Regions from separate parts of the Janthinobacterium sp. DSP2-3-3 genome, predicted to be linked through region 2. Evidence: predicted binding sites of a transcription regulator. Region 2 holds the regulator's gene; each other region holds the start of a gene.
What was found. The regulator HrcA, encoded in region 2, represses chaperone genes, less so after heat shock. The targets are predictions, from matches to a motif close to TTAGCACTCNNNNNNNNNGAGTGCTAA.
Positions count from the first base shown of each region.

Region 1 (7,882 bases), on a different contig from region 2:
GGGCGCCGCTGCCAGCGTTGCTAACCCTGTCCCCGCCGCGCGCGGGCCGAAAATGTTTGACGCGGGCACCTTGCGTTACCTGGTGCTGCAATTGATCGCCGACAAGCCGCGCCACGGCTACGACATCATCAAGGCCATCGCCCAGCGCGCCGGCGGCGCCTATGCCCCGAGTCCCGGCGCCATCTATCCGCTCATGCATGGCTTGGTGGGACACGGTTACGTGGCCGTCAGCCTCGATGGCAACAAGAAACTGCACAGCATTACGCCGGAAGGGCTGGCCTTCCTGGCAGCGAACCGCGCGTATGTCGACGCGATTGCCGCCAGGGTCGATACGCCGGCCGGCGCGGACGACGATCTGCGCCACCTGATGCACGAATTGAAGGCGGCGGTGCTGGCGCGCGGGCGCACGGGCGATGTGGATGCCCGCCGCCTCGACGCCATCCGCGCCATCCTGCGTCAGGCCCGCACCGATATCGAGGCGCTGGCATGATGGCCGCATCGAAGGTCGCGCCGGTTCCCATGCTGACGCCGGCGCGCGAACGCGCGATGCTGTGGCTGCTTGCGCTGACGCAATTTACTGTCATCATGGATTTCATGGTGATGATGCCGCTGGCGCCCCAGTTGATGCAGGCGTTCGGCATCGGCCCGGCTGCCGTCTCGGGCGCCGTCTCGGCCTACGCCTGGTGCGCGGGCCTGTCCGGCTTGCTGGCGGCCACGTATATCGACCGCTTTGACCGCAAGAAGCTGCTGTTGACCATGTTTTGCCTGTTTACCGTGTCGAACCTGGCTTGCGCGCTGGCGCCGAACTTCCATGTGCTGCTGTGGTCGCGCGCATTTGCCGGGCTGACGGGCGGCGTGCTGGGCGCCATCGTCATGGCCATCATCGGCGACGTGATCCCTTCCGAGCGGCGTGGCGCGGCCACGGGCATCGTCATGACTTCATTTGCCATGGCGGCCGTGGGCGGCGTGCCCATCGGCGTGGTGCTGGCCGCGCACTTTGGCTGGGCGTCCCCCTTCTTCCTGCTGGTCGTGCTGTCGCTGCTGATCTGGCTGGGCGCGGCGCGCGTGCTGCCCTCGCTGACGGCGCACATGGGCGCGGTTCCCACGCCTGTGCGCCAGGTGCTGCCGAAGCTGGGGGCGCTGTTGCGGGAAAGGCGCCACATGGAAGCGTTTGCCTTGTCCATTGTCAACATGACGGCGGGCATGCTGGTGATCCCCTTCATTTCGCCCGTGCTGGTGGGCAATATGGGGCTGGCGCCGGCCGACGTCACCTGGGTGTATCTTGCGGGCGGCTGTGCCACGATCTTCACGGCGCGCGTGATCGGCCGCTGGGCGGACCGGGCCGGCAAGCAACAGGTGTACCGCTGGGTAGCCCTGTTGTCGATCGCGCCGCTGCTGTTCATGACGCACTTGCCCCAGTTGCCGCTGCTGGCGCTGATGTTGGTGTTTCCGTTTTTTATGGCCCTCGTCTCCGGGCGCACGATACCGTTGCAGGCATTGCTGACGACGATTCCGGAGCCGCACAAGCGCGGCGCCTTCCTCAGCGCCAATTCGGCTCTGCAAAGCCTGGGCAGCGGCCTGGGTGCCTGGCTGGGCGGCCTGACCCTGCAGACGGACGCGGTCGGCCACATCAGTGGCTATGGCATCAATGGCTGGCTGGCGGCGGGTTTGTCGCTGTGGACGGTGTGGTGGGTGGCGCGCGTGCGCGGCGCCGCGCCGCAGGGGGCGCCGGCGTAGGCGGGTTTATTGCGTGGCGATGCGCTGCATGGGCGCGTTGTCCTTGCGCCATTGTTCCAGGCTCAGCAGGCCGCCGTTGACGATATCCTCGACGAGGATGCGCTTGCCGTCGGGCGACACGACAAAGCTTTCCCAGCGGTGGGCCGCGTCCGGCGTGCTTTCGAAAAAGCTCAGCTGATAGCAGGCGACGCCATCGACCAGGCGCGTTTCCGGCGACGTTTCCATCACGGCACCATGCGCGCGGCCGCCGCTAGCCTTTTCGATATGCGCCGACCACGCCTTTATTTCCGGCAAAGCCATCAGCGCATCGACGGCGCGCGCGTTCTGCTCTTGCGCCGCCGTCTGGCTGCTCGCGGCCGGGGCATTGTCACTGTGCGGCGCGGACTGCTGGTGCAGGTAAAAAGCGCCGAGCCCGGCGGCCAGCAAGCCGGCCAGGATGCCGGCGATGATGGTGGTTTTGGAAGAAGAGGCGCGTGGCGGCATGATGGTGGCATGATAAAGAAGGACGATGGCGGCCATGCTAAAGCAAAACGTGCAGGTGGGCAATCGCCAGGCTGGCCAAACGGGTTTGTTAAACGGACTTGTCCAATCAATCGGCGAAAAAAAAGCTACCTTCCGTAGAAGATAGCTTTTTGGGGCTGCCGGGCAGGCGCACGCAGCTTTTGCTCTGCCTGTCCTGGCCCTGCATAGGCATCCCGCGCGCCGTCGGCGCGGGGATGCAGGGCATTACATCATGCCGTCCATGCCGCCCATGCCGCCCATACCACCCATGCCGCCGCCCATGCCGCCGCCTGCTTTGTCGTCAGCGATTTCGCAGACCATGCAGTCGGTTGTCAGCATCAGCGAAGCGATCGAAGCGGCGTTTTGCAGCGCCGAACGGGTCACTTTGGCTGGGTCCAGAACGCCCATTTCCACCATGTCGCCATACGTGCCGTTGGCAGCGTTGTAGCCGTAGTTGCCCGTGCCAGCCAATACGGCTGCCACGACGACCGAAGCTTCTTCGCCAGCGTTTTGCACGATCATGCGCAGTGGCTCTTCCATTGCGCGCAGGACGATCTTGATACCAGCATCTTGATCAGGATTGTCGCCCTTGACCGTGATGTTGGCGCGTGCGCGCAGCAGGGCTACGCCGCCGCCAGGCACGATGCCTTCTTCCACGGCAGCGCGGGTGGCGTGCAGTGCATCTTCAACGCGAGCTTTCTTTTCTTTCATTTCGACTTCGGTGGCTGCGCCAACCTTGATCACGGCAACGCCGCCAGCCAGTTTGGCTACGCGCTCTTGCAGTTTTTCACGGTCGTAGTCCGAGGTCGCTTCTTCGATCTGTACACGCACTTGTTTCACGCGTGCTTCGATCGAGGCAGCTTCGCCGGCGCCATCGATAACGATGGTGTTTTCCTTGCCCACTTCGATGCGTTTCGCTTGGCCCAGTTCGGCCAGGGTCACTTTTTCCAGGGTCAGGCCGACTTCTTCAGCGATGACCTGGCCGCCCGTCAGGACAGCGATGTCTTCCAGCATGGCTTTGCGGCGGTCGCCGAAGCCAGGTGCTTTCACTGCGCAGGTTTTCAGGATGCCGCGGATGTTGTTGACAACCAGGGTGGCCAGCGCTTCGCCTTCGATGTCTTCTGCGATGATCAGCAGTGGACGGCCAGCTTTTGCGACTTGTTCCAGTACCGGCAGCAGGTCACGGATGTTCGAGATTTTCTTGTCGCACAGCAGGACGAATGGGCTGTCCAGTACGGCAACTTGTTTCTCTGGGTTGTTGATGAAGTATGGCGACAGGTAGCCGCGGTCAAACTGCATGCCTTCAACGATGTCCAGCTCGTCGTTCAGCGACTTGCCGTCTTCCACGGTGATGACGCCTTCTTTGCCGACTTTTTCCATCGCTTCAGCGATACGCTCGCCGATCGAGTAGTCCGAGTTCGCCGAGATCGCGCCAACTTGGGCGATTTCTTTGGTCGTGGTGCAAGGACGGGCGATTTTCGCCAGTTCTTCGACGGTCGCTGCAACCGCTTTGTCGATACCGCGCTTCAGGTCCATCGGGTTCATGCCGGCGGCAACGAACTTCATGCCTTCGCGCACGATGGCTTGTGCCAGCACGGTGGCGGTGGTGGTGCCGTCGCCGGCGTTGTCGCTGGTACGGGAAGCAACTTCCTTGACCATTTGCGCGCCCATGTTCATGAGCTTGTCTTTGAGTTCAACTTCTTTCGCTACCGATACACCATCCTTGGTGACGGTAGGGGCGCCGAACGAGCGCTCCAGGACCACGTTGCGGCCTTTCGGGCCCAGCGTTACTTTGACTGCGTTGGCGAGGATATTGACGCCTTCGACCATCTTGGCGCGCGCTGCGTCGCCGAATACTACTTCTTTAGCTGCCATGTTCAATTCTCCTGAGTTTCGGGATGTATCTGTCTACAACGTGGAAACAATTACTTGACGACGATCGCCATGATGTCTTCTTCGCGCATGACCAGCAGCTCATCGCCGTCAACTTTGACGGTTTGGCCGGCGTACTTGCCGAACAGGACGCGGTCGCCCACTTTGACATCCAGAGGACGGACTTTGCCGTCGTCGAGAATCTTGCCATTGCCTACGGCAAGGACTTCGCCTTGATCCGGTTTTTCAGCAGCTGCATCAGGAATGATGAGGCCGGACGCAGTTTTGGTTTCCTGGTCGAGGCGTTTGACGATGACGCGATCGTTCAATGGGCGCAGATTCATACAAAACTCCTTAAAGTTCAATGGATAAGTGTTGCTAAATGAATACATGCCTGGCACAGCGCCAGACGTGCTTTCAGTGACCGCCGTTGAAAGCAGCCCGCAACGGTCAAGCAAACCCCATGTCATCCTGTCCTTGCCTGTCTCCGGCAGTGGTGCATCGCGGCGTCGCCCGCCGCGTAGCGTTCCCTGCAGTTACCTGGCAAGCACCATCATTTCCTGAGGATTGCTACGAAAGAGTTTGTTAGCACTCTCTACTAACGAGTGCTAATTATAGGGACGGTAAGGGGCTTATTCAAGGGCTTATTCTCCGGAAAGATAAGCATAGACGTTCTGCGCAGCCTGCATTTACACAGGGTTTGCGCTGGCGCAAGCCAACTTCCCGGGCGTCAGCAACAGCAGCGACTCTAGCATGCCGCCGGGATGGGGGGCGTTCCTGTACGCGCAGGAAACAGAGTTTTACTATGGAATTTGATAAGATGATTGCAATTGCATATTAATATCGCCACATATCGCCACTTGCGCCAGAAAGAACACCATGCCATTTCCTGTTTCCCGTCCCGCCCTGCGCCTGCTGGGCGCCACCGTCATCGGTCTCGCCTGCCTGGGCAATGCCGCCGCGCAAACACCCACCATCGTCGATGAAATCACCGTGGCGACCTTGACGCCGCTGGAAAAGAAGATGCTGCTCAATGACCTGTTCAACGACCTCAACAAGGATGACGACGACCAGGAAGCGCACGTATGGGACAACGGCGGCGACAGTGGCGTGCTGGTGAAAGTGACGTATAACTTCAGCAATTCCGGCATGACGGAGCACAGCCTGAAGGCACACGTCTGCCGCGACCTGAAATTCGTCGTTACGGCGCGCGGCAAGTCGCAGGACTTGAGTCGCCGCACCTGCTCGCAGAACAGGGGCAACTGGGATGTGCAGGGCAAGGATCCGGCGCCCGTCGTGTATCCTCCTTTCCTGTCCGACGTCACCATCGCCAAGCTGAATGCCAAGGAACAGAAAGCCCTGCTGACGGCCGCCGTGCGCACTTTGAAAGATGAAGAGGATGGCAAGACGCGCCAATGGAGCAACAAGGGCTTGGGCAATGCGGCGCCGCTGGCAGTGCGCCTGACGCCCTCGGGGACGGACGCCAAACCTGGCAGCTACCGCCGTACTTGCCGCGACTTGACGATGGTGCTTGACGGCAAGGGCGGACAACAGACGCTGACGCGCCGCTCTTGCGAAAACCGCTACGGCGGACTCGATATCGAAGCCGATTACGTCGACGAGTAAAACGCTGCCATCGCGGCGCGGGCAGATGCGCGCACTTGGCGAAAAGCGCCGGAAAAATCGTGTATTGTCCGCCAACTGTCCTGCATTGATGTAAATATGTGTGACAGCGGCGTGATTCGATTGACGCCCATGGAGCGTCCGCCCTATAGTGGCGGGATGATTTCCGAATTCAACGAATTATCCGACAAAATAGGCCTGCTGGCCGAAATGACCCATGCGCTGCGCCGTGAAAACGCGCAATTGCGCAAGGACAATGCCGCGCTGGCCGCCGACAACGCGCAGTATGTGCAACGCATGCGCGAGGCGCAGGAGCGGGTGGAAGCGTTGCTGGAAAAAATTCCCGAACTGGTGCAAGCTGGCCTGGAGCAAGCTGCTTCGGAAGCGGGCGCCTACATTGCCGAGAACGAGAAGGAAGCGTAATGCCGCGTGTCGATGTCAATATCATGGGCCAGTCCTATAGCATGGTGTGCCGCGACGGCGAAGAGCGCGCGCTGCGCGAAGCGGCGATCTATCTCGATAGCAAAATGAAAGCCATCCGCGACGCGGGCAAGGTCAAGGGCAATGACCGCATCGCCGTGCTGGCCGCCTTGGGCGTGGCTGCAGAATTCCTCTCCGTGAAGTCGCCACAAGGTCCGCTGTCGGAATTGACGATACTCGAAGTGAAACAGAAAATCTCGGCCATGCACACAGTATTGGATAGCGCGCTGACGCCCCAGGAAAATCTTTTTTAAGCGCGTACGCTACGATTTTTCTTTGCGATGCGCGATCAAAGGAGTAAACTTGGGTCTACCCTGCGGTGTTCGCGATTGCCATATATTCCTTGAACCATTTATGCGCATCGGTTGCGAATTTTGTTTGATGGGAGTGAGCGTCGCTCGTTCGACGAACCCGAAATTGAACTAACGTGACCACCTTGAACCGTTTGGTTCGGGATGCCGGCATAGCGGCACAGGCGGGGCCCAATTTGCATTGCATTTGTAAGTACAACTGAAAACGGTTGCCGCATCATGCGCAACCGTTTTTTTACGTCTGCCGCTTTCACACGGAGTCTAGATGAAACAATATTGGCTGATGAAATCCGAACCCGATGAAGTGAGCATCGACGACTTGATGGCGGCGCCGCAGCACACCATGCCCTGGTTCGGCGTGCGTAACTACCAGGCGCGCAACTTCATGCGTGATGGCATGCGGCCGGGCGATGGCGTGCTGTTTTATCACTCCAGCTGCGCGCAGCCTGGCGTGGCGGGCGTGGCCGAAGTGGCCAGCGGCGCGTATCCCGATCACAGCCAGTTTGAAGAAGGTGGCAAATATTTCGATGCCAAGGCCACGCCTGAGCAGCCGCGCTGGATCAGCATCGACGTGCGGGGCGTGAAGAAGACGGCGTTGCTGCCTCTGTCCGAGATGCGCCAGATGCCGGAACTGGAAGACATGCTGCTGTTGAAGAAGGGCAGTCGTTTGTCCATCACGCCCGTGACGCCGGCGCAATGGACCGTGATCACCAACAGCTTGCAGGCATAGGGAGGCCGATCAGGCGTCCGCCGGGCGGGCCTTGGTGGGCGGCGTCCCCATTACCTGGCTTTTGTACGCCCACACCAGCAGCGCAATGGCGCCGACGATCATCGGCAGCGACAGCATCTGGCCCGAGGTGATCGGCACGCCCAGCCACACTACTTCCCAGTCCGGCGTGCGGAAGTATTCCGTGAAGAAACGCGCGCAGCCGTACAGCAGGGTAAACATGGCACCGACGGCCATGCGCGGACGTTGCTTGCGCGCATACAGCCACAGGATGATGAACACGAGAATGCCGTCGATCAGCATCTGGTAGAGGGGCGACGGGTGCACGGGATACGGAATTCCCGGCCACTGCATGGCCCACGGCAGCGTTTCCGGCGCAATGCGGCCCGGCAGTTCGGCATTGATGAAGTTGCCCAGGCGGCCGGCGGCATAACCGAGCGGCACCAGCGGAGCGATGAAGTCGAGCACGTCGAACAGGTTGCGGCCCGCCTTGCGGCTCCACAGATACATGGCCAGGATGACGCCGAGGAAGCCGCCATGGAAGGACATGCCGCCATGCCAGACCATGAAGATTTCCAGCGGATTGTGCAGGAAGTATGCGGGGCGGTAGAACAGCACTTCGCCCAGGCGC
Region 1 is NZ_JAFCWA010000003.1:162,197-170,078, forward strand. Features, by position in the region: gene ACP7DE_RS07440 (PadR family transcriptional regulator) at 1-490, shown strand, start outside; gene ACP7DE_RS07445 (MFS transporter) at 487-1,737, shown strand; gene ACP7DE_RS07450 (hypothetical protein) at 1,744-2,256, opposite strand; gene groL (chaperonin GroEL) at 2,464-4,113, opposite strand; gene groES (co-chaperone GroES) at 4,164-4,454, opposite strand; gene ACP7DE_RS07465 (hypothetical protein) at 4,990-5,736, shown strand; gene ACP7DE_RS07470 (DUF904 domain-containing protein) at 5,893-6,156, shown strand; gene ACP7DE_RS07475 (cell division protein ZapA) at 6,156-6,467, shown strand; RNA gene ssrS (6S RNA) at 6,522-6,699, shown strand; gene ACP7DE_RS07485 (EVE domain-containing protein) at 6,790-7,254, shown strand; gene lgt (prolipoprotein diacylglyceryl transferase) at 7,264-7,882, opposite strand, start outside.
Region 1: groES (co-chaperone GroES) is a predicted target of HrcA. The motif match lies at 4,696-4,722, and genes of this name have one in related genera.

Region 2 (7,882 bases):
GTCCGGCTCGCCGGTGCAATACCGCTTGCCGCCACCGTTGCTGGGGCAGCATACGCAGGAAGTACTGCAGCAGTGGCTGGGGCTCGATAGCGGCCAGATCGACGGCTTGCGCGAACGCAAGGTCGTCTAAAGAAAAACGCCGGACAGTTGCAAAACTGTCCGGCGTTTTTTATTGATTCAGCATTATTTCAGCACCAGCTTCAGCGCCGGCTTTTCGCCATAGTCTTCGTAGCGTTCATTGATGCCGGCGATGCAAAACGTGATTTCTTCCAACAAGTCCGGCGCCTGCGCCTTCATTGCCTCCGCGTCTTGCACGATGACCTCCAGCACTTCGTTCGGTTTCAAACGGAACTTGCTCATACCGTCTTCATCGCGTAGATAGCTGAGGCAATCGACCCAGGCATCCATGCTGTTGCCGTAAAATTCAGGGAAACCGAAGGCTTGCACGCATTGCGCGTGAAAGCTCGCTTCGTCGGTGATGTCTTTTCCATTCAGGATGGCAGTGGCCATGGTCTTCCTCAGTTCTTCAGCGACAACACGTCCTGCATGTCGAACAGGCCGGTCGGCTTGTCGGCCAGGAAACGCGCAGCGCGCAGCGCGCCGTGAGCATAGGTGACGCGGCTGCTCGACTTGTGGCTGATCTCGATGCGCTCGCCGATGCCGGCAAACAGCACCGTATGGTCGCCCACGATATCGCCGCCGCGGATGGTGGCAAAGCCGATGGTTGACGGATCGCGTTCGCCCGTCACGCCTTCGCGGCCGTACACGGCGCATTCCTTCAAGTCGCGGCCCAGGGCCCCGGCCACCACTTCCCCCATCTGCAGGGCGGTGCCCGATGGCGCGTCGACCTTGTGGCGGTGATGCGCTTCGATAATTTCAATGTCGTAGCCTTCGGACAGACTTTTCGCGGCCAGTTCCAGCAACTTCATGGTCACATTCACGCCCACGCTCATGTTCGGTGCGAACATGATGGCCGTCTTTTCGGCAGCGGCGGCAATGGCGGCCTTGCCGGCATCATCGAAACCGGTGGTGCCGATGATCATCTTGATGCCGTGCTCGGCGCAATACGCCAGATGCTGCAAAGTGCCTTCCGGACGCGTGAAGTCGATCAGGTAATCGGCGCCGGCCAAGCCGGTGGCTAGGTCGGATTCGATCAGCACGCCGGCAGGTTTACCAAGAAAGGCAGCGGCATCCTGGCCGACGGACGGCGAGCCAGCGCGATCGAGCGCGCCGGCCAGCACAGCGTCAGGGGCATTGCTGACCGCTTCGATCAGGATATGGCCCATGCGGCCACTGGCGCCAGCGATGGCGATTTTCAGTTCAGTCATTTTATTCTCTTACAGCACTTATTTGGTGGACTCGGCAGCGGGTGCAGGCTCGGCGGCAGGCGCCGTTGCAGGTGCCGGTGCAACGTCAGGCTTGCTCACAGGAATGGCGGGGGCGGCATCGGCTGGCACCGGCACGGCGCTCGGCGCCACGGGCGATGGCACGACGGCGGCAGGCACGTCGGCCTTGGCGACCTTGGCGAACGGCGATGGACCGGCGATACGGTCGATGTATTCTTTCTCCGTCGGCAGGTTGCCGCCTTCGAAACGTTCAACTTTGCCATCCTTGCCGAAGTACACGACCACACGGCTGCTGGTGGTTTCGCCACTGCCCCGGGCCAGGCGGAATGGATAATCCCAGCGGTCGGCATGGAAAATGTCGGTCAGCAGGGAGGTGCCGAGGACGAAACGCACCTGGTCACGCGTCATGCCCACTTTCAACTGGGCCAGCATCTCTTCGGAGACAAAGTTGCCTTGTTGAATGTCAGGACGATACGGCGAGAAAAACCACATGAATTTTTGCAGCGGCGTAATGGTGTTCGTTTGTGCGCCCTGTTCGGGGACCACTTCCTTACCTTCTTTTTGGCTGGCTGCCGGCTTTTCGCCAAGGATGCCGCGGCTGGCGCAGCCGGACATGGCTAGCGCGACACAGACCATGCCTGCCACGACTGGTGCTCGAAATGAAATACGGTGCCAGAGAGATGGCAATACAGCCGGTGTTACGCGCATAAATGACCTCAATTGGATGAACAAAACGCCAGGAGTGACCGGCCTGCCAAAAAATGCATATTTTGGCACTCCCCGACAAAACGCTATATGATAAAGCACCTGACCCACATACGAGCAACAAACATGAGTAACAATCCTAGTGATCTCAAGGCAAGCGGCCTGAAAGCGACCCTGCCACGCCTGAAGATACTCGATATCTTCCAGAGTAGCCCGGTACGCCACCTGACAGCAGAAGACGTCTATAAAATTCTGCTGGCCGACAATATGGATGTTGGCTTGGCAACTGTCTACCGTGTCCTGACGCAATTTGAACAGGCAGGTTTGCTCAACCGCAATCATTTTGAAACCGGCAAGGCGATTTTCGAGCTCAACGAAGGCTCCCACCACGATCACCTGGTATGCCTAGACTGTGGCCGGGTCGAAGAATTCTTCGACGAAGAAATCGAAATCCGCCAGCAAAAAGTGGCCGAAGAGCGCGGCTTCAAGATAGCCGAACACGCCTTGGCCATCTATGGCAACTGCATCAAGACGGCTTGCCCGCACAAAACCGCCTGATCCGTGCCGGCCGTTCTCACGGGAGCAGCCGGCGCGTCAGTCAGTGCGCTCAATGATGGCTAAGTGCGCTTGACAGCAACTTGGCCGTGATATCGACAATCGGGATGACACGCTCGTAAGCCATGCGCGTCGGTCCGATCACCCCCAACGTTCCCACGATCTTGCCGTTGACTTCATACGGCGCCGTCACCACACTCATTTCATCCATCGGCACCAGGTTCGATTCGCCGCCGATGAAGATCTGCACGCCCGTCGCCTTGCTCGACACGTCGAGCAGCTGCATCAAGCCCGTTTTTTGCTCGAACATGTCGAACATCTGGCGCAGCGAATGCATATTTGATGACAGATCGCTCACGCTGAGCAAGTTGCGCTCGCCGGAAATCACCATGTCATCGCTATGGTCGGCCATCGCTTCGCTGCCCGCTTCCACGGCCGCCTGCATCAGGCTGCCCATATCGTCGCGCAGCTGGCGCAATTCACCCTGCAAGCGCACGCGCACGGCATCGAAGGACAGGCCGCCATAATTCTGGTTGATGTAATTGGCCGATTGCACCAGTTGCGCCGGCGTATAGTCGGCCTCCGTCAGCAGCAGGCGGTTCTGCACGTCGCCGCCCGGGGCGACGATGACGAGCAAGATGCGCTTTTCGGACAGGCGCAAGAATTCAATTTGCTGGAACACGGATTCACGGCGCGGACTCAGCACGACGCCGGCAAACTGCGACAGCGACGACAGCATCTGCGCCGCGTTGGCGATGGTTTTTTGCGGCTGCGGCGTCTGCAGGCGCATGCGCGACTCCACCATGTGCTCATCCAGATGCCGGACGGTCAGCAAGGTGTCGACAAAGATGCGGTAGCCGCGCGGCGTTGGTATGCGACCGGCCGAGGTATGCGGACTGGACACATAGCCGAGCTCCTCCAGGTCGGCCATGATATTGCGGATCGTGGCCGGCGACAGATCCAGACCGGAAATTTTCGACAAGGCGCGCGAACCGACCGGCAGGCCGTCGGCGATATATCGCTCGACCAGGGCTTTCAGCAGTGTTTGGGCACGTGTATCGAGTTGCATGGTGTCTTAGGTAAGCAAATATTCTTTAAACAAGCATATTGTTAATCAAGCGGCAATGAAAGCGACCGACCGTGCATCAACAGTACCTATTATGCACGTTCGCCCGTCCGGCGGCGATCAATCTTGCTGCTGCAGCCACAGCAGCAACTCGTCAAAGTTGGCGCAGATAGCGTCGGGCTGCACACCGGCGGCCAGGTGGGCGTCGCTGCCCTTGCGGTTCATCCAGACGGCACGCATGCCCGCTCCTTGCGCTCCCGTCACGTCGAAATGCAGGTCGTCCCCCACATACACGGCTTCATGCGGGGCCACCTCCAGCGCGGCGCAAGCGGCCAGGAAGATGCTGGCATCGGGCTTGGCCACGCCAAAATCACTGGCAGCAATCGATACCTTGAAATGCTGCGCCAGGCCGATAATGTCAAGGTCCGCATTGCCATTCGAGATCGAGCCGACCAACATGCGCTGCCCCATCCAGGCCAGGCCAGGCAAGACGTCGTCATACGGCTGGACGCGGTTGCGCGCGGCCAGGAAGTGCAGGATGGCCCCATCGACCAGGGCGGCATCCTCGCCGGCGGCCTCGAAGGCGGCCAGCAGACCGGCGCGGCGCAACTCGATCAGGTTGCCATGGAAATGCGGTTGTTCCTTGAGCATGGCCAGACGGTGCTGGCGCAGCACCTCGATGGAAAACTGCTGCGCCACCTTGGGCGCATGCGTGGCCAGCCAATCGTGCAGCAGGGTTTCGGCGGCGGCAATCACGGGCGCGATGGGCCACAAGGTATCGTCGAGATCGAACAGGATGGCCTTGGGCGGTACGGCAGCTTTTACAGGAGCAAGAGACATGGGATTCACAGTAGATGCCGCGCCACGGTGCGCAGCCTGCGTCTATTGTCTCACCGATCGCCGCCGCCGGCATGGCTGCGCCCGCGTGAAATGGGGCCGGGCCAGCGCTTCCCGGCGAAAAATTGTTACAGGGTGATACAAGGCAAGATCATCCAGCTTGCCAGATAGACTAAAATAGGCGCCATTCCAATGCGGCGCCAGCGTCCGCGTTGCGCTACCCAACCTAATTCGTTTTGGAGAATGTATGAAAAATTTGTACCTGCGCTCGATGCTGGCGGCGGCTTGCGCCGTCACACTGGCAGGCTGCGGCGGCAGCGGCGGCAACCTGTATCTGCAAGTCAACGTCGGCGGCCTGGCCAAGGATGGCCTGATTCTCTTGAATGACGGGGAACGCTTGCCGGTTACTGCGGGCCAGGGCACCGTTGTTTTCACCAAGCTGGTCAAGACAGATGACCGCTACGATATCACCATTGCGCAACAGCCAAAGGGCGCCGTTTGCAGCATTACCAATGGCAGCGGCAAGGCAACAAGCTATTCCGTGAGCACGGCCCAGGTGATCTGCACAACCAACAGCTACCCGCTGAGCGGCACGATCACGGGCCTGACCGCTGGTGGCTTGCGCCTCGTGATGGGCCCCAACGGCACCAGCCCACTGGCTGGCACCACCTCCTACGAATTCAAAAGCGTTGCTGACGGCGCCGCATACGGCATTTCCATACTGACTCAGCCAACGGGCCTGGCATGCCGCTTCCAGGGTTCAAAGAGTGCCGACGCCAGCGATACGGTTGGCACGATGGGCTCTGCCGCTACGACCGCGGCCACACTTGACTGCACGCCGCAGTAATCCTTGCGATCCGTCACCTATTTTTTGGAGAAATACATGAAGTTATCCTGCTTGCGCCCACTCGCCGCGCTGCTGCTGACCCTGGGACTGGCCGCTTGCGGCGGCAAGGCCTCGTATGATGTCAGTGGCACCATCAGCAACTTGAACACCGACGGCCTGGTCCTGGCCAACGGCGGCGACACCCTCCCGGTTCCATCCGGAAAGACCGCGTTTACATTTATCAAACGCATCGACTATGGCACCGACTACAACATCACCGTACAAACCCAGCCTGCCCACATGACTTGCGGCATCAGTGGTGGCTCCGGTTCGGCAGGTCATTACATCAACATCAGCGCCGCCGTTACTTGCTCGCAAAACAGATATACCGTCGGCGGCACGGTTTCCGGCCTGACGGTGGACGGCCTGGTGCTGATTAACGGTAGTGCAATAACAACGGTGGCCAAGGACGCCACAACCTTTACCATGGCCGGCTCTGTCGACTATGGCAGCACCTATGCCATCAGCGTCTCCGTTCAGCCGAAGGGTCTGCAGTGCGACCTGGCGACAGGTACCGAAAAAGGCACCATGGGCGAAGGGAATGTGACGACGGTAAAGATCGCCTGTAAACCGGTCTGAGTTGCGGGAACGGTAGCCGCTGCGCGGCTACCGGGAAGAGATATCACAAATATCTATAGTTGATATTCAAAAGATAAATTGGAGTTATATGTGGCGACGCAGCATAATGCATCTGTCTCCTCCAACTCTTCCAAGAATTGGATTTAGCCCGCTTTTACCAGCGGGCTTTTTTTTGCCCAAAATTCCTCAGGCCGCAGGCATTTGCAAGCCCGGCTGCAACATGTGCACGATGCTGGAGAAATCCTGCTGCGCATAACCGGCTTGCGCATGCATCTGGTACAGCTGGCGCACCAGGCCGCCCAGTGGCGTGGGCGCGTTTGCCGACAAGGCCGACTGCTGCGCCAGGCCCAGGTCTTTCAGCATCAGCGCCGTGCCGAAGCCGCCAGTGTAGTTGCGTGACGCGGGCGTGCCCTCCATGACGCCGGGCCACGGGTTGTACACTTCCAGGGTCCAGTTGCGGCCCGAACTCTTGGCCATGATGTCGGACAACACTTTCGGGTCCAGTCCATGCGCCACGCCCAGGTTCAGCGCCTCGGCCGTACCGGCCATCAAGATGCCCAACAGCATATTGTTGCAAATTTTCGCCACCTGGCCCGCGCCCGCCTCGCCCGCATGGAAGATGTTCTTGCCCATCTTTTCCAGCAGGGGCCGCGCCTGCTGCAAGGCCGCTACGCTACCGCCGACGATGAACGTCAGGGTGCCGGCCGCCGCGCCCGCCGTGCCGCCCGAAACGGGCGCATCGAGCATGGCAAAACCCCGCTCGCTGGCCGCTTGCGCCACCTGGCGCGCCACATCGGCCGCAATGGTGCTGCAATCGATGAACAAGGCGCCAGGCTTGGCCGAATCGAGCACGCCACCAGCCGCCAGGTACAGGTCCTGCACGTGCTTGTTGGCTGGCAACATGGTGATGACGGCGTCGGCCGTCTGCACGGCTGCGCTGGCCGATGCGGCCGCCGTGGCGCCCGCTTCGACCAGCGAGGCCACTGCCGCCGGCGCCAGGTCGAACACGGAGACATGGAAGCCGGCGGCCACCAGGTTGCGGGCCATCGGCGCGCCCATGTTACCCAGGCCGATGAAAGCGATATGTTGCATATAATGTCTCCTGTAGCGCCTAAAAAACCCATGGCGTTGTTGCCTTGCCTAGTCGTACTGGTCGTACTGCCTTCGGCAAGGCGCCTAGCCCTGAGCATTTTTATGCACTACTTAAATGTTTAAATGGGTAGGTCGGCCAGCGGATGCTTACTCCACGGCGCGACAAAATACTCATCAAGATACGTGGCGCTGACGTCGGCCAGGCTGGCCGGCTGCCATTGCGGCGCGTTGTCCTTGTCGATCAGCAAGGCGCGCACGCCTTCCCTGAAATCGGCATGGGCACAGCATTGCACGGCCACAATCAATTCCAGCTGGAACACTTGCGCCAGGCTCAGATGGCGAGTGCGTTCGCGCATGGCCCACACCAGGGCCGCCGAGCTGGGCGCACCCTTGTCCAGCGAGTGGGCCGCCTTTTGCAGCCAGGCCGACTCGCCGTCATACGCGGCAATGGCGGCCACCACTTCGGGCAAGGTAGGCGCTTGCGTCAAGGCGGCGATGGCATCGAAGTTGGCGCGCACTTCGGAGACGGGCAGCATGGACACCGGGGCCGAGAAACCGCGCAGCAAGCGGTTCAGTTGCTGGTGATTCGCCGGCGGGCTGGCTTGCCATTGCGCCAGCGCCAGCGCGTCGAGCACCATGGCGCGCTCTTCCTGGCGCAGGAAATAGTCACCCAGGCCAGTAAACAGCGCATCGGCTGCGTTCAAGGGAGCGCCCGTCAGGCCCAGGAACAGGCCGCTGCGCCCCGGCATGCGGCCCAGGAACCAGCTGCCGCCCACGTCGGGGAACAGGCCAATCGTGATTTCCGGCATGGCGATG
Region 2 is NZ_JAFCWA010000012.1:130,484-138,365, reverse strand. Features, by position in the region: gene ACP7DE_RS22200 (CaiB/BaiF CoA transferase family protein) at 1-130, shown strand, start outside; gene ACP7DE_RS22195 (barstar family protein) at 184-510, opposite strand; gene dapB (4-hydroxy-tetrahydrodipicolinate reductase) at 519-1,328, opposite strand; gene ACP7DE_RS22185 (outer membrane protein assembly factor BamE) at 1,347-1,982, opposite strand; gene fur (ferric iron uptake transcriptional regulator) at 2,178-2,609, shown strand; gene hrcA (heat-inducible transcriptional repressor HrcA) at 2,659-3,675, opposite strand; gene ACP7DE_RS22170 (HAD family hydrolase) at 3,793-4,512, opposite strand; gene ACP7DE_RS22165 (hypothetical protein) at 4,757-5,356, shown strand; gene ACP7DE_RS22160 (hypothetical protein) at 5,393-5,974, shown strand; partial or broken gene mmsB (3-hydroxyisobutyrate dehydrogenase) at 6,161-7,075, opposite strand; gene ACP7DE_RS22150 (enoyl-CoA hydratase/isomerase family protein) at 7,186-7,882, opposite strand, start outside.

Region 3 (7,882 bases), on a different contig from region 2:
AATGCATATTTTTCCTTTCAAGTGGAGCGTTCCCGACGCGGCGTGCGCGCAAGAGATGAAAATGATAATAACAAAATGATATTTTCCCGGCGCACTATTGGCACGCTGCGGATGAATTGATGCGCCGGCCACGCGGCGTGCCGATTACTGCGTAAAATGGCTGTTTTGAAAATCAGGAAACAACCATGAAAAAAACTGCCCTGGCGAAAAGCGATGCCAAGAAACTGATGGGAAAGATGAATGTTCCCGGCGCCGGCGCATTCGGTAAGGAAGCGGTGGTCGTCGACCGCCGTGAGCAGCGCAAGCGCAATCAGGCCCTGGGCCTGGTGCCCTTCGCCGTCAAGCTGAACAGCGATCTGGTCTTGCAATTGCAGACCCTCGCCAAGGAGCGCGACGCGGATCTGAATGAATTGATCGCCGAAATCCTGGTCAAGGGTTTGGCTGCAGCTTAACGGGCTGCCATGTTTATCTGTTGATAAACATTAAGTAGTAAAACTAAAAGGCGCCTTGCGGCGCCTTTTGCATTGCGGCCTTGCTTGTGCTTACACGTAAGCGGCCAGGGCGCCCTTCATTTTTTTCAGCGCCGCTACTTCGATCTGGCGGATGCGCTCGGCCGATACGCCGAACTCTTCTGCCAAAGCGTGCAGGGTGGCGCCGGAACCGTCGTCGTTGGCCAGCCAGCGTGCTTCGATGATGCGGCGCGAACGGGCGTCGAGCTTGCCCAGGGCCGTTTCCAGGCCTTCCGATTGCAGACGCGTGACCTGTTCCGCTTCCAGCACCTTGGTCGGCTCGCTTTGCTCCGACGACAGATAAGCGATCGGCGAAAACTTGTCGTCTTCATCGTCGGTCGGCGACTCCAGCGCGATGTCGCGGCCGCTCAAACGCGTTTCCATCTCGATCACTTCTTCGCGCTTCACGTCGAGGAGCTTGGCCAGCGCATCGATCTGCTTCGGCGTCATCGCGTCCAGGCCCGTCTTGTGGCTGCGCAGGTTGAAGAACAGCTTGCGCTGTGCCTTCGTCGTCGCGACCTTGACCAGGCGCCAGTTTTTCAGGATGTACTCATGCATCTCGGCTTTCACCCAGTGCATGGCGTACGACACCAGGCGCACGCCCTGGTCCGGATCGAAACGTTTTACGGCTTTCATCAAGCCAATATTGCCTTCCTGAATCAGGTCGGCATGCGGCAAGCCATAGCCCAGGTAGCCACGGGCAATCGAGACCACCAGGCGCAGGTGCGACAGCACCAGTTCTTGCGCGGCGGCCAGGTCATTTTTTTCACGCAGGCGTGTCGCCAGCGAAATTTCTTCGTCGTGGGTCAACATGGGCAGGCGGTTCACGGCCGAGATATAGGCGTCGATATTGCCCAGATTGCCAGTGAACCCGAGGCCCAGCGCATTATTTTTGGTCGGAACCAATGCGGACGTTGCGGACATCATAGTCATGTTTTCTCCCTCGTAGTCTTGCTTTGTTCCAGATGGCCATGTCACGCGACGTGGCCTGATTGTCTGTTCGGTTTTGCGTATTCGGTCTTGCACTTGCAGATCGCGGCGCCATCTATATCTGGCACTCATGGCACTCATGGCGGCGCTCATGGCGGTTCTGCTGTTGGTATATGCCTATATTAGCACTCTCTGCCCGAGAGTGCCAATCAGCACATTTAATCGTCCTGATAGCCTAAATACTATGGCGATTTAGTAGTTGATAATTTATCTAAAACGCGCCGCCAAGGCGCATGGTGACTGCAGTGTGCACCTGTTTGCTGGCGCCGGAAAGGGCCGCACGCCTCTTGACGAACGGACATAGTCTACGGCCGCAAGCTGAAGCGAACCTTAAGAATACTTGCTAGATATCAAGATAACCACAGCATGTGGTGGATATTAAAAAAGCAAGGAGAAGGTGCGGCGCATGGCGGCGCCAGGGGCGCCGCCATGGAAACGATGGTCAGTTCAGGCGCGCCAGGTGGCGCTGTACGCAGAGGAAGGCGCCGATCAAGCCCAGGCCGGCGCTGACGGCCAGCAAACCGGCCATCGGCAGCGGTGCCAGCGGCACCAGCTGGAATTCGGACGCATACAGGCGTGCAAACTCGGCAATCGCGGTATTGAGTGGCTGCAAGGCCAGCGCCACGGCGCCCAGCGCCAGCGCACCGGCGCACAGGCCCAGCAGGGCGCCCGTGTAATAGAAGGGGCGGTGGATGAAGGTGTCGGTGGCGCCGATCAATTTCGAGATGCTGATTTCATCGCGCTGCTGCATCACTTGCAGGCGGATAGTGTTGAAGACCACGGCGATTACGGCCACGCCCAGGGTCATGGCCAGCAGCAACAGCACCAGGCGCAGCACGCCCAGCAGGGCCGCCAGGCGCTTGACCCAGGCCGAATCGACTTGCGCCGATTCCACGCCTGGCAGGTGGCGCAACTGTTCCGCCACGGCATCGACGTCCTGCGCTTCGCTGGCGCTGCTGAACGCATCGAGCTTCAGCACGTAGCTGTCGGGCAGGGGATTGTCGCCCAGGGTGCTGAGCACGTCGGCCAGGCCGTTCTTGTTTTTCAGGGTGTCGAGCGCCTGTTCGCGCGGGATGAAGACGATCTTCGCGTTTTGCGCGCCCACAATCTTGCGCATGGCGCTGGCCAGGGCCACGGCTTGCTCGCGCGGCGTGTCGATCGTCAGGAAAACGCTGATTTCCGGGTCGACCGACATCTGTTCCGACATGGGGCGCACATTGTCGAGCATGGTCAAGCCGGCGAACGGCAGCGACAGGGCGATGGCGACGACGAGCACGTTCAATAAAAAGCCGCCCGGCGACTTGCGCAAATGAATCAGCGCCGAGCCCAGCGCGAAGCGGTGTTGACGGAACCAGCCTCTCATGCCTGTTCTCCCTGCGCGTCGTCCGGGTCGGGGGATGGCGCAAAATCGGGATCGGGTGGCGCGAAGACGGGCGCCTGCGTGGCCTTGTCGATGGCCACCAGCTGGCCGTTTTTCAAGTGGATCACGCGGGCGGCGGCGTCGAGCATCTGTTCGTCATGGCTGGAAATGAGGCAAGTCACGCCCACCGAATGAAACGCTTTCAGGGCGTCGAGCACCTTGTTGGCGCTGGCGCGGTCCAGGTTGGCCGTTGGTTCGTCGGCCAGGATGATCTGCGGCCGGTTGACGATGGCGCGCGCAATCGACACGCGCTGCTGTTCCCCGCCCGACAGCGACAGGGGACGCGCCATGGCGCGGTCCAGCAGCCCCACCTTGTCGAGGGCGGCGCGCGCGCGCTGTTCGGCGGCCGCCTTGTGAGCGCCGACGACGAGCAGCGGCAGCATGACGTTGGCCAGGATGGAGCGGTCGTTCAATAATTTTTGCTGCTGGAAGATCAGGCCCATGTTACGGCGCAAAAACGGCACGCCGGCCGGCTTGATCTTCGCCATGTCCTGGCCATTGACGATCAGCTTGCCCGAGCTGGGGCGCTCCATGGCGGCGATCATTTTCAGCAGGGTGGACTTGCCGGCGCCGGAGGGGCCGGCCAGAAAGACAAGCTCGCCTTTGGCAATGCTCAGCGAAATGTCGCTGAGCGCCACGGCGTCGGCGGAGTATTGCTTGGAGACGTGCTGAAATTCAATCATGTATAGGCTTATCCGAGCAGCGCTTCGACAAATTCGGCAGCCACGAAAGGCTGCAAGTCTTCAATTTTCTCACCGATGCCGATGAAATACACGGGCACGGGGCGCACGCGGGCAATCGCCGCCAGCACGCCGCCCTTGGCGGTACCGTCCAGCTTGGTGATTACCAGGCCGCTCAACTGCAGGGCATCGTCAAACGCCTTGACTTGCGTGAGGGCATTCTGGCCCGTGTTGCCGTCGATGACGAGCAGGGTTTCATGCGGCGCGCCCTCCATGCCTTTGCCGATTACGCGCTTGATTTTCTTCAATTCTTCCATCAGGTGCAATTGCGTCGGCAAGCGGCCTGCCGTGTCGACCATGACCACGTCGATGCTGCGCGCTTTCGCCGATTGCACCGAGTCATAGGCCACGGCAGCCGGGTCGCCCGATTCCTGCGAGATGACGGTGACGTTGTTGCGTTCGCCCCAGACCATCAGCTGCTCGCGCGCGGCGGCGCGGAAGGTGTCGCCCGCAGCCAGCAGCACCGATTGATTGTTCGACTGCATGTGCTTGGCAAGCTTGCCGATGGTGGTGGTCTTGCCGGCGCCATTCACGCCGGAAATCATCATCACCAGCGGCTTGTGGCGGCCCAGCTCGAAACGCTTTTCCAGTGGCGAGAGCAGGTCGATCAGCAGCACTTTCAGCGCGGCCTTGACGGCGGCGGCGTCGAGCAACTTGTCTTCCTTGACCTTTTTCTTCAATTCCGTGAGCAGGAATTCCGTGGCGTCGATGCCGGCGTCGGACATCAGCAAGGCCGCTTCCAGCTCTTCGTACAGGGCGTCGTCGATCTTCGCGCCGACGAACAGCACGGATAAGGTATTCGAGGTTTTCGACAGGCCAGCCTTGAGGCGCGTCATCCACGATTTTTTCTCGGGTTCGGCGGCCACGATCACAGGCACGAGCTCGGCCGGCGCGCCGCTCAGGGGCGCAGCGGAGGGAGCAACTGCTGGCGGGGCTGGCCGCGTGGCGGCGGGAAGGACGAGGGGCTCGGCTGGCGCAGCCTCGGGAGCAATGGGTTTTTTCTTGAAGAAACTAAACATGGATGTGTGGTGGCGGGTGCTGACCTAAGGCCCGGCGGCGCCGGACACTGTTGTTACGGGCTATTCTACCAGAGCGGGCCCGGCCCTTCATGCTTTACTGTTCGATTGGCAACATTGCGCGGCTATCCACGGAGATCACCGCAGTTGTCCGGCTTTCCAGCCGGTTCAGTGGGTTTGCAGGGCGAGCGCCTGATGGCGGCGGCGCCAGTCGGCGATGCTTTCCTCGACTTGCCGCAAGTCCAGCACCAGCAGGAAGGGCGGCGGGTGCTTGTACAGGACGGGACTGCGTCCGCCAGCCCACAATTCCATGTCTGGCGGCAAGCTCGCGTGCAACTGCTGCAGGCTGTCGCGCGTCTGCCGTTGCTTGCTGGCGCTGGAAAACGACAGCGCCACGATATCGGCCCGCTGCGCGCGGGCGGCAGCGACAATGTCGGTCAGCGGCGTTTCTATTCCCAGCGATATGCAATGGGCGCCGGCCGCCGCGCACAGCGCCTCGGCCATCAGCAGGCCCAGGCCATGGCGCTCCTGCGGCAAGGTACTCAGGACGATGCGCGGCGAGCGCGTGGACGGGCTGCTGGCTTGCGGCAGGGAAAAAATCGCGTGGCGCAGTACCGTCTGCAAGGTTTCGCTATATAGATGCTCTTCGTATACGGCCAGTTCGCCGCATGCCCACGCTTCGCCGACCATGCTGGTGAGGGGAGCGATGACGTCGATGGTGAAGGCTTTCAGACCCAGCACGGCCAGCGCGTGGCGCAGGGCGTCGCCCAGTTCCGCTATCTGCTGGCCGCGGCACAGGGCCAGGTAATGCGCCAGTTGCGGTTGTGGCAAGGGTTGCGCTGCGCTGCCGGCGCTGGCCAACTGCTGTAGCTGCGCGGTGCTGTGCTGCATGATTTTTCCCGGACGAAATCCGAGGTCCAGCAGGTGCTTGACCATGCGCAATTTTTGTACTTGCTCGGCCGGGTAGCTGCGCTCGCCAAAGGCGTCGCGCTGTGGCTGGGGAAAGGCGTAGCGGCGTTCCCACACACGCAGCGTTTCCTTGGCCAGACCGGTGTCGCGCTCGACATCGCTGATGCTGAAGGTGGGCGGGGGTTGCAGCGGTTGCAGGTCGATATCCATACAGGGGGCTTGCTCGCATGCAAAAAGAACGTGAGATGCATTTTACGCCTTCCGCCGCCCCGGACCAAATAGCTGAATCCGATAGAAAATTGCCTGCGTATAAGTTTCTGAGCGGTTCGCTCGCTCATTGACATAGATCAATATTTACTTGATTATTGGTTTTGTCCTGGACAAACTTGATATGGATACTGTTATGAAGATCGCCGTCGTCGGAGCGGGAATTGCCGGTTTGTCGTGTGCCTATCGCCTGGCGCAGGCGGGTCAGGACGTCACCTTGTATGAGGCGGGCGATTATTTTGGCGGCCACAGCCATACGGTGGATGTCACGCTCGATGGTGTCACGCATGGCGTCGACACGGGTTTTCTCGTGTTCAACCACGCCACCTACCCGAACCTGGTGCAATTGTTTGACGAACTCGGCGTCGAGGCGGCCGACAGCGACATGTCGTTTTCCGTGAAAATGCCCTTGGGCACCACGCCCGATGCCCGCGTGCTGGAATGGGCGGGTGCCAATTTCGATACCGTGTTTACCCAGCGCAGCAATCTGCTGCGCCCCGCCTTCTTGCGTATGCTGCGCGATATCCTGCGCTTCAACCGCCAGGCCAGCGCCCTGGCTGCGGCCAGCGTACCGGCGCCGGCCATGTCGCTGGGCGAGTTTCTCGACCTGCATGCTTACGGCGACGAATTCCGCCACTGGTATCTGCTGCCGATGGCCGCCTGCATCTGGTCGTGCCCGGCGCGCCAGATGCTGGCCTTTCCCTTGGCTACTTTCATCCGTTTTTGCCACAATCATGGCTTGCTGCAAGTCAGTGACCGGCCACAATGGCGCACGGTACGGGGCGGTTCGCGCATGTATGTGGAAAAACTGCTGGCGGGCATTGCGCAGCAGCGCCTGGCGTGCCCCGTGCTGGCCGTGCGCCGCCAGCCGCACGGCGGCGCGCGCATGGTCGAGCTGCATACAGCCGCCGGCGTCGAGCATGTCGACCACGTCGTGCTGGCTTGCCACAGCGACCAGTCGCTGGCTCTGCTGGCGGACATCCGCGACGACGAGCGCAAGGTGCTCGAAGCCGTGCGCTACCAGCCGAACCGGGCTGTGCTGCATACGGATGCGTCTTGCCTGCCGCAGCGCCGCAAGGCTTGGTCGGCATGGAATTACCAGGGCCGGCCGGCGCAAGGGGATGGCGAGGCGCCGCAAGTGTGCGTGCATTATTTGCTAAACCAGTTGCAGCCGCTGCCGTTCAGCACGCCCGTCATCGTCTCGCTCAATCCGCTCGACGAGCCAGATCCGGCCAAGGTGATCGACGCGTTTTCGTATGCCCACCCTGTGTTCGATGGTGCGGCCATTGCTGCCCAGGCGCGCCTGGCCGGCTTCCAAGGCACGCAGAACACGTGGTTTGCGGGTGCCTGGACGGGCTATGGTTTTCATGAAGACGGCTTGAAGTCGGGCCTGGCCGTGGCAGACGCGTTGAACGGCATGGCGTCGGCGGAGCTCGGTCATGCCGCGTGATCCCTCGCCGCTCGTGCCGCCGCAGCCCCAGCTGTGCCTGGGACGGGTGCGCCATGCGCGGCTGCGTCCGCGCGCGCATGCTTTCAGTTACGGCATGTTTTATCTGCGCCTGCCCTTGCGCAGTCTGGGCGTGCAGGATTTTCCCGCCCGTTTGATTTCGCGCAACGGTGCCAACGTGCTGGCCTTCCGCGACAGCGACCATGGCGATGGCACGACACCGCTGCTGGAGTGGATCGATGGCCTGCTGCGCCAGCAAGGCGTGCTGGACGCGGGTGGCGAAATCTGGCTGCAAACCATGCCGCGCATGTTTGGCTATGTCTTTAACCCCATCAGTTTCTGGTTTTGCCACCGCCCGGATGGCGTGCTGCGCGCCGTGCTGTGCGATGTACGCAATACCTTTGGCGAGCGTCATCTGTACTTGCTCGAGCAGGGCGGCGCCATCGCGTATGGCAGTGAGTTGCGTGCCGACAAAATTTTCCATGTATCGCCGTTTTGCAAGGTGGAAGGAAATTATCGTTTCCGTTTCCTGCGCAAGCCCGAGCAGGGCGGCGAGCGCCACCTGGCCCGGGTCGATTACGACG
Region 3 is NZ_JAFCWA010000015.1:74,415-82,296, forward strand. Features, by position in the region: gene ACP7DE_RS24355 (hypothetical protein) at 1-7, opposite strand, end outside; gene ACP7DE_RS24360 (hypothetical protein) at 186-452, shown strand; gene rpoH (RNA polymerase sigma factor RpoH) at 543-1,436, opposite strand; gene ftsX (permease-like cell division protein FtsX) at 1,942-2,862, opposite strand; gene ACP7DE_RS24375 (cell division ATP-binding protein FtsE) at 2,859-3,602, opposite strand; gene ftsY (signal recognition particle-docking protein FtsY) at 3,611-4,678, opposite strand; gene ACP7DE_RS24385 (MerR family transcriptional regulator) at 4,844-5,794, opposite strand; gene ACP7DE_RS24390 (NAD(P)/FAD-dependent oxidoreductase) at 5,988-7,301, shown strand; gene ACP7DE_RS24395 (DUF1365 domain-containing protein) at 7,291-7,882, shown strand, end outside.
Region 3: rpoH (RNA polymerase sigma factor RpoH) is a predicted target of HrcA. The motif match lies at 1,622-1,648, and genes of this name have one in related genera.